Regions from separate parts of the Streptomyces sp. NPDC093094 genome, predicted to be linked through region 1. Evidence: riboswitches for the same ligand, from Rfam matches in the RefSeq annotation. Region 1 holds a riboswitch; the other holds the start of a gene.
The links. A riboswitch is a leader RNA that binds a small molecule or an ion and turns the genes downstream of it on or off. The one in region 1 is predicted to bind cobalamin.
Positions count from the first base shown of each region.

Region 2: another riboswitch for cobalamin. It lies ahead of ACIQGV_RS08635 (energy-coupling factor ABC transporter permease); the one in region 1 lies ahead of ACIQGV_RS17005 (ribonucleoside-diphosphate reductase subunit alpha).

Region 1 is NZ_JBIVOX010000007.1:199,077-203,540, reverse strand. Features, by position in the region: gene ACIQGV_RS17010 (ribonucleotide-diphosphate reductase subunit beta) at 1-148, opposite strand, end outside; gene ACIQGV_RS17005 (ribonucleoside-diphosphate reductase subunit alpha) at 139-2,496, opposite strand; cobalamin riboswitch at 2,617-2,786, opposite strand; gene mctP (monocarboxylate uptake permease MctP) at 2,885-4,464, opposite strand, start outside.
Region 2 is NZ_JBIVOX010000003.1:572,786-577,249, forward strand. Features, by position in the region: gene ACIQGV_RS08620 (energy-coupling factor ABC transporter ATP-binding protein) at 1-97, opposite strand, end outside; gene cbiQ (cobalt ECF transporter T component CbiQ) at 94-843, opposite strand; gene ACIQGV_RS08630 (energy-coupling factor ABC transporter substrate-binding protein) at 850-1,236, opposite strand; gene ACIQGV_RS08635 (energy-coupling factor ABC transporter permease) at 1,233-1,922, opposite strand; cobalamin riboswitch at 1,952-2,136, opposite strand; gene ACIQGV_RS08640 (GntR family transcriptional regulator) at 2,290-3,015, opposite strand; gene ACIQGV_RS08645 (proline racemase family protein) at 3,096-4,103, opposite strand; gene ACIQGV_RS08650 (dihydrodipicolinate synthase family protein) at 4,132-4,464, opposite strand, start outside.

The DNA of each region.
Region 1 (4,464 bases):
CCGAGTGGAGGTCGACCTCCTCGACGGTCCAGGTGTTCTTGATCGCGTCCCGGTAGCGCTCGTAGAAGTCCGGGTAGCGCATGGGCCGCAGGGTCAGCTCGAAACCCGGGTCGAGGAGGTTGGTGTTGCGTTCGGACGTCACTGGCATGCCTCGCAGGACTCGGGGTTCTCAAGGGAGCAGGCGACGGCCTCGTCGGGGCTCACCTGCTGGACGGGCACGGACGCCTGCGCGGCACGGGCGATCCGGGTCGCCGGGCGCGAGCGCAGGTAGTACGTCGTCTTCAGCCCGGACTTCCAGGCGTACGCGTACATCGAGGAGAGCTTGCCGATGGTCGGCGTCTCCAGGAAGAGGTTCAGGGACTGGGACTGGTCCAGGTACGGCGTACGGGCCGCGGCCATGTCGATCAGGCCGCGCTGCGGGATCTCCCACGCCGTGCGGTACAGCGACCGGACCTCCTCGGGGATCCAGGCGAATCCCTGCACCGACCCGTTGGCCTCGCGCAGCGCCTCCCGCGTCCGGGCGTCCCACACGCCGAGGTCCTTCAGGTCCTGCACCAGGTAGGAGTTGACCTGGAGGAACTCGCCGGACAGCGTCTCGCGCTTGAACAGGTTGGACACCTGCGGCTCGATGCACTCGTAGACGCCCGCGATCGAGGCGATGGTCGCGGTCGGCGCGATGGCCAGGAGCAGGGAGTTGCGCAGACCGACGGCGGCGACACGCGCCCGCAGGGCGTCCCAGCGCTCCGGCCAGGCCGGTTCGACGCCGTAGTGGTCGGGGTGCAGCACGCCCCGGGCCGTACGGGTCTTCTCCCAGGCGGGCAGCGGCCCGTTGCGCTCGGCGAGGTCCGCGGACGCCTCGTACGCGGCGAGCATCACACGCTCGGCGATCCGCGTGGAGAGCGCCTTCGCCTCGGGCGAGTCGAAGGGCAGCCGCAGCTTGAAGAAGACGTCCTGCAGGCCCATCGCGCCGAGGCCCACCGGACGCCACTTGGCGTTGGAGCGGCCCGCCTGCTCGGTCGGGTAGAAGTTGATGTCGACGACCCGGTCGAGGAAGGTGACGGCCGTGCGCACGGTGGCGTCCAGCCGCTCCCAGTCGATGTCCTGGGCGGCCGGGTCGACGAACGCGCCCAGGTTCACCGAACCCAGGTTGCACACGGCCGTCTCGCCGTCGTCGGTGACCTCCAGGATCTCCGTGCAGAGGTTGGAGGAGTGGACGACATGGCCCGGCAGCGCCGTCTGGTTGGCGGTGCGGTTGGCGGCGTCCTTGAAGGTCATCCAGCCGTTGCCGGTCTGTGCGAGGGTGCGCATCATGCGGCCGTACAGATCGCGGGCGGGGATCGTCCTGCGCGCCAGCCCCGCGGCCTCCGCCTTGCGGTACGCCGCGTCGAACTCCTCGCCCCACAGGTCGACCAGCTCGGGCACGTCCGCCGGGGAGAACAGCGACCACTGCCCGTCGGCGTTCACGCGGCGCATGAACTCGTCCGGCACCCAGTGCGCCAGGTTCAGGTTGTGCGTACGGCGGGCGTCCTCGCCGGTGTTGTCGCGCAGCTCCAGGAACTCCTCGATGTCGGAGTGCCAGGTCTCCAGGTAGACCGCGGCGGCGCCCTTGCGGCGGCCGCCCTGGTTCACGGCGGCGACGGAGGCGTCCAGGGTCTTCAGGAACGGCACGATGCCGTTGGAGTGCCCGTTGGTGCCGCGGATCAGCGAACCCCGCGAGCGGATCCGGGAGTACGACAGCCCGATGCCGCCGGCGTGCTTCGACAGCCGGGCGACCTGGTGGTAGCGGTCGTAGATGGAGTCCAGCTCGTCGAGGGGGGAGTCGAGGAGGTAGCAGGACGACATCTGGGGGTGCCGGGTGCCGGAGTTGAACAGCGTGGGGGAGGACGGCAGATAGTCGAGGCGGCTCATGAGCCCGTAGAGCGCGGCGACCTCGTCGACGGACCGGGCGGTGTCGTCCTCGGCGAGGCCGCAGGCGACGCGCAGCAGGAAGTGCTGGGGCGTCTCGACGACCTTGCGGGTGAGCGGGTGCCGCAGCAGGTAGCGGCTGTGCAGGGTGCGCAGGCCGAAGTAGCCGAAGCGGTCGTCGGCGCCGGTGTCGACCAGCGCGTCGAGCCGCTCGGCGTGGAGCCGGACGAACTCCGCGGTCCGGTCGGCGATGAGCCCCTCGCGGTGTCCGACAGCGACGGACCCGGTGAAGGAGGTGACGCCCTGGGAGGCGGCCTCGGCCCGCACGGAGACCGTCAGCAGCCGGGCGGCCAGCCTGCTGTACGCGGGGTCCTCGGCGATGAGACCGGCCGCCGCCTCGGTGGCCAGCTCGCGCAGTTCGGCCTCGTCGGCGCGGGCCGACCGGCCGCGCAGCGCGGCGGCCGCGACCCGGCCGGGGTCGGCGTGGGGCAGGTCGGCGGTCAGCTCGGTGAGGATCCGCAACAGGGCGGTTCCGGGGGCGTCCTCGTCGGTCGGGACGGCTGAGGCCGGGTCCGCTGGCGCGATGGTCACGTGAGGCTCTCCCTCGCTCGGCACGGGGCCTGTGCGAGGGCATGGCGGCTCACGGGCGCACGCGGCGCCGAGCCCGCCGACCCACTCCACGAGGCCCGGACGTCGGGGCACCCGGACCGGTCGGCCGGGGCCGCTGTCGGCAGGTCCTCGGACTGACTTCGAGTGCGGACACGCACAAGCACACCGTTGCGGGACAGTTCCGGATTCGCACCGGATTCCCCTGCGGCGACAGCGAGATGAGCATACATGTGGTGCCGGGCGTGGCGAGCACCCCCATATGTTGTGTCGCAGAGTGTGAGTGCGGGCCGCCGTTGGGTGTACCGACAGCGGCCCGCCGGGGGTTCTCCCGTGCCCCTCGCGCGGTTCTCCGCGCTCCTGGGGACGGCCCCTAGTGGGTCACGGGAAGCTCCTGCTTCACGCCCGGGTCGCCCGCGTCCGCCGTGTAGTCCTCCGGCTTCGTCTCGTCGACGCCCTCGGGGGCCTTGGCGGCCTTCAGGACGAAGGTGAGGACGACCGTCACGGCCACGTTGAGGACGAACGCCGTCAGACCGATGTAGCCGATCTCGCCGATGCCGGGGATCTCCTTCGACGAACCGCCGAAGTGCTTCTGGGTCGGGGAGGCGACCCCGTAGGCGGCGACGGTGCCGTAGAGCATGCCCACGGCCCAGCCGGCGAGCAGGGCCCAGCGGTGGAACCAGCGGGTGAACAGGCCGCCGACGAGGGCCGGGAAGGTCTGCAGGATCCAGATGCCGCCCAGCAGCTGGAAGTTGATGGCGACCGTCTTGTCCATCGTCAGGACGAAGACCAGGGCGCCCACCTTCACCAGCAGGGACACGATCTTGGAGACCTTGGTCTCCTGCGCGGGCGTGGCGTCCGGCTTGATGAAGTCCTTGTAGATGTTGCGGGTGAAGAGGTTCGCCGCCGCGATGGACATGATGGCCGCCGGGACCAGTGCCCCGATGCCGATCGCGGCGAAGGCGACGCCCGCGAACCAGGCCGGGAACATGTTCTCGAACAGCTGCGGGATGGCCAGCTGGCCGTTCTGCACCTTGACCCCGGCCGCGATGGCCATGAAGCCCAGCAGGGCGAGCAGGCCGAGCATCAGGGAGTACAGGGGCAGGATCGTGGTGTTGCGGCGGATCACCTCACGGCTCCTGGAGGAGAGCGTCGCGGTGATCGAGTGCGGGTACATGAACAGCGCCAGCGCCGAGCCGAGCGCCAGCGTGGCGTACGTCCACTGGCCCGCCTCGGCCGGCACCAGCGCCCCGCGCGGTTTGCCCGTCGCCGGGTTGGTCTGGCCGAACGCCTCCGACGCCTTGGCGAAGATGTCGTCGAAGCCGCCCAGCTTGATGGGGATGTAGATGATCGCCACCGCGATGACGATGTAGATCAGCGTGTCCTTCACGAACGCGATCAGCGCCGGCGCGCGCAGCCCCGACGAGTAGGTGTACGCCGCGAGCACGCCGAACGCGATCAGCAGGGGCAGGTCCTTGACGAACCAGTTGGTGTCCTCGCCGCCGCCCACGCCCATCACGTCCAGCACCGCCTGGATGCCGACGAGCTGGAGCGCGATGTACGGCATGGTCGCGAGGATGCCGGTCACGGCCACCGCCAGCGACAGGCCCTTCGAGCCGAAGCGGCCGCGTACGAAGTCGGAGGTCGTCACATAGCCGTGCTTGTGGGAGACCGACCACAGCCGGGGCAGGAAGGTGAAGATCAGCGGGTAGACGAGGATGGTGTAGGGCACCGCGAAGAAGCCCGCCGCGCCCGCCGCGTAGATCGCCGCCGGGACGGCCACGAACGTGTAGGCCGTGTACAGGTCGCCGCCGAGCAGGAACCAGGTGACCCAGGTGCCGAAGGACCGTCCGCCCAGGCCCCATTCGTCGAGGCTGTGCTCGTTCTCGGCCTTGCGCCAGCGCGCGGCCAGGAAGCCCATGGCCGTGACGGCCACGAAGAAGAAGACGAACA
Region 2 (4,464 bases), on a different contig from region 1:
CCTCACGCACCTCGAAGTCCAGACCGTCGAGCACCAGCGGGCCGTCGTCGTAGGCGAAGGACGCGCCGTGCAGGGCGACGAGGGGCGGTTCGCTCACGGCAGGAGCCTTTCCAGGACGAAGGTGAGTGCGGTGACGGCCGCCAGCAGCGCCAGCGCACCCGCCGTGAAGGGGACGGAGATCCGCGCCTCGGGCACCAGGACCCGCAGGGTGCCGTCGTAGCCGCGCCCGGCGAGCCCGGACTGGAGCCGCGACGCCCGGTCGAAGGCGCGCACGAACGCGGTGGCACCGAGTCCGCCGAGCGAACGCCAGGTCGCCGCGCGGGTGGTGTGTCCGAGCCGCGCGGCCTGCGCCTCGCGGATCCGCCGCACCGAGTCCAGCAGCAGAAAGCTCATGCGGTACGTCACCAGCGCCACGTCCACGACGGGCGCGGGCACCCCGGCCCGCACCAGCCGGGGCAGCAGATCGGACATCGGCGTGGTGAACGCGAACAGCAGCACGCCCAGCGAGGCGGCCGACGTGCGCAGCATCAGCTCCCCGGCCCGTACGGCACCTCCGTCGGCCGGGGACAGCGGCCCGCCGGGCCCGCCGACCTGGACCAGCAGCGTCACCGCGCCCGACGCGCAGAAGCCGAGCGGCACCCGGTAGGCACGCCACAGCCGGGCCCCGGGCACGCCCGCCGGACCCAGCAGCACCACGAGCGCGGTGACCAGGACGAGGGCCGCGCCCGGCCAGGGCGGCAGGGAGATCGCGAGCAGGGTCAGGCCGAGCCCGAGCACGGCCTTGTCCACGGGGTGGCGGTGGCGCCAGCGACTGCCGTGCGCCGCCGCGTCGATGGGCAGCACGCGGGGTCAGCCCTGCCCGGCACCCGAGCGGGTGTCCTCGGCCGCCGTGCCGTCGTGTCCGGGGCCGTGCTCGTCCCCGCGCCGTGCCAGGGCCTTCTCCTCGCCCTGGCGGCGGCCGCGGCGCAGCCCGAAGTAGTAGGCGAGGACACCCGCCCCGAGGGCCGCCTGGAGGGAGAACAGCGCCGACTCGATCTCACCGGACGGCGGTTCGTACAGCGGCGAGAACCAGGGCTCGTAGTCCGGTTCGAGTTCGGTGATCGCCGTCTCCGCCTCGGCGTCGGCGCCGGTGAAGGGCTCCTCCTTGTGGTCGCCCAGACCGAGCGCCAGCGGCAGCACGGCGAGCGCGGCGACCAGGGCCAGCAGCAGTAGATTGATCTTCGTGTTGCGTTTCACCGGGCCACCGCCTCGTCCTCGCGCCGGGCCGCCAGGACGCCCAGACGGGTCAGCTCGCCCTTGCTGGACTGGGTGAGCAGCCGCATCACCAGCACCGTCAGCAGGCCCTCGCTCACCGCGAGCGGGATCTGCGTCACGGCGAAGATGGAACCGAACTTGCCGAGCGCGCCCAGGAACCCGCTGCCGGGGTCCGGGAAGGCGAGCGCCAGCTGCACGCTGGTCACGCAGTACGTCGCCAGGTCGGCGAGGAACGCCCCGAAGAACACGGCGGCCATCAGCGGCACGTCGAGGCGGCGCAGCAGACGGTAGACGCCGTAGCCCACCCAGGGGCCGGCGATCGCCATGGAGAAGACGTTGGCGCCGAGCGTGGTCAGGCCGCCGTGGGCCAGCAACAGGGCCTGGAACAGCAGGGTGATGGTGCCCAGCACCGCCATGACCGGCGGCCGGAACAGGACGGCGCCCAGCCCGGTTCCGGTGGGGTGGGAACAACTCCCGGTCACCGACGGCAGCTTGAGCGCGGACAGGACGAACGTGAACGCTCCGGAGGCGCCGAGGAGCAGAGTGCTCTCGGGATGCTCCCTGACCTCACGGGTGAGGGAGCGGACTCCGTGGACGACAAACGGGGCGGACGCGACGCCCCAGGCGATCGCGTGCGCCGGAGGCAGAAAACCCTCGGCTATGTGCATGGCCCGGCAGACCCTCTCCAGCACCTCGTGGATGGTTGACGCGCCTTGGCCGGTCTCCTGGCTGACGGGTACCACCGCCCGAACTCCGCCTTCCCGGGTCGCAAGGACCCAGTGGCTGCCCGTGAGGGCCGGAGCCGGACTTCCCGATCACAGTGGCGAGGGCCGCACCGGTTTCGCACCGGATTTCCCGTTCACCAAGGCGTGGTGACACTAGTGCCCGGGACAGGACGGTGACAAGCACACCCCGGGGGGCGCACGGACCGTGCCCCGGCCCCGGGACGCCACCCCCCGCGCCCCGCCCGGCCCTCCGGCCGCAGACCGTGATCATCGTCACGGTGCGCGGACCGGGGGAGGTCCGTCCCGGGACTCAGGACGCCGTGGCCGGCTTCCCCGCGCGGACGCGGGCGCGGGGGACGGGGCGTTCACGGGACCGGTCGCCCTCGGCCCACAGCGAGCGCACATGCCCGAGGTGGCGGCTCATGCACCGCTCGGCGCCCTCCGCGTCCCCGGCCACCATCAGATCGAGCAGCTCGATGTGCTCCTCGGCCGAGGGGATCAGCCGGTCGCTCTCGTCGAGCGTGGTCAGCCCGTACAGGCGCGACCGCTTGCGCAGGTCGCCGACGGTCTCGACCAGCCGGTCGTTGCCGCCGAGCGCCAGCAGCGAGAGATGGAACTGCCGGTCGGCCTCCAGATAGCCGATCAGGTCGTGCTCGCGGGCCGCGGCCACGATCATCCCGGCCACCGGCCGCAGCGCCTCCAGCTGCTCACGGGAGGCGCTGCGGGTGATCCGGCCGATCATCGGGACCTCGATGAGCATGCGGATCTCGCTGTACTGGTCGAGGTCGCGCTCGTCGACCTCGGTGACCCGGAAGCCCTTGTTGCGCACCGGCTCGACGAGACCTTCGCGGGCGAGATCGAGCATCGCCTCGCGCACGGGCGTCGCGGAGATGCCGAAGTCCTCCGCGAGCCCGGGCGCCGAGTACACCTCGCCCGGCTGGAGTTCACCGGAGATCAGCGCGGCCCGCAGGGCGTGGGCGACCTGGTCACGCAGCCGCTCGCGGGTCGTGACGAGGTTGCGCTGGAGGTGCCCCATGGTGTTCCCTTCGTGCCGCCGCGGAAGCACCAGAGTACAATGTCACGTTGTTTTCGCCGGGGCCGTACGGCAGTCGTCCCTCACAGCAGGAACCCCGCCGGGAACGGGTCGTCCGGGTCGAGGAAGTACTGGGCCGTGCCCGTGATCCAGGCCCGGCCCGTGATCCGCGGCACCACCGCGGGCACCCCGCCGACCTCCGTCCGCGCCACCAGCCGGCCGGTGAACTCGGTCCCGATGAACGACTCGTTGACGAAGTCCCGGTCCAGCGGCAGCTCCCCGCGCGCGTGCAGCTGGGCCATCCGCGCCGAGGTGCCGGTGCCGCACGGCGAACGGTCGAACCAGCCGGGGTGGATGGCCATCGCGTGCCGCGAGCGCCGCGCGTCCGACCCGGGAGCGGCGAGGTACACGTGCTTGAGTCCGGCGATCTCCGGCTGCGCAGGATGGACGGGCCGGTGGCCGGGCGACGCGTTCACCGCCTCCATCACCGCCAGCCCCGCGGCGAGCAGATCGTCCCCCCGGGCCCGGTCGAACGGCAGCCCCAGCGCGTCCAGTTCGACGAACGCGTAGAAGTTGCCGCCGTAGGCGAGGTCGTAGGTCACCGGCCCGTACCCGGGCACCTCCACCGTGCGGTCCAGGCCCACGCAGAACGACGGCACGTTGGTGAGCGTGACCGCCTTCGCCGCGCCGTCCTCCACCTGCACGTCGACGACGACCAGTCCGGCCGGGGTGTCGAGGCGGACGGTGGTGACGGGTTCGGTGACCGCCACCATCCCGGTCTCCACGAGCACGGTCGCCACGCCGATCGTGCCGTGCCCGCACATCGGCAGCAGCCCGGAGACCTCGACGAACAGCACCCCGTAGTCGGCGTCCGGCCGGGTGGGCGGCTGAAGGACCGCGCCGCTCATCGAGGCGTGGCCGCGCGGCTCGTACATCAGCAGCGTACGGACGTGGTCCAGGTGTTCGGCGAAGTGGCGGCGGCGTTCGGCCATGGTGGCGCCGGGGACGACCCCGATGCCGCCGGTGACGACACGGGTGGGCATCCCCTCGGTGTGCGAGTCGACGGCGTGGAGGACATGACGAGTGCGCACGAACGTCCCTTTCGGTCGGGGCCGGGTCTCAGCGGTGGCCCTCGGCGACGGCCTTCTCGGTGGCCGCGCGGATCTCGGCCGCGAGCGTGTCGGGCAGCGGCGTCCGCGGCGGCCGGGAGGGTCCGCCGTGCGCCCCGGCGATGTCCATCGACAGCTTGATCGCCTGGACGAACTCGGTCCTGGAGTCCCAGCGCAGCAGCGGGTGCAGCGACCGGTACAGCGGCAGCGCGGCGGCGAGGTCGTGCGCGACGGCGGCGCCGTAGAGCCGGACGCAGGACTCCGGGAACGCGTTCGGGTAGCCGGCGACCCAGCCGACCGCGCCGGCCACGGCCAGCTCCAGCAGCACGTCGTCCGCGCCGAT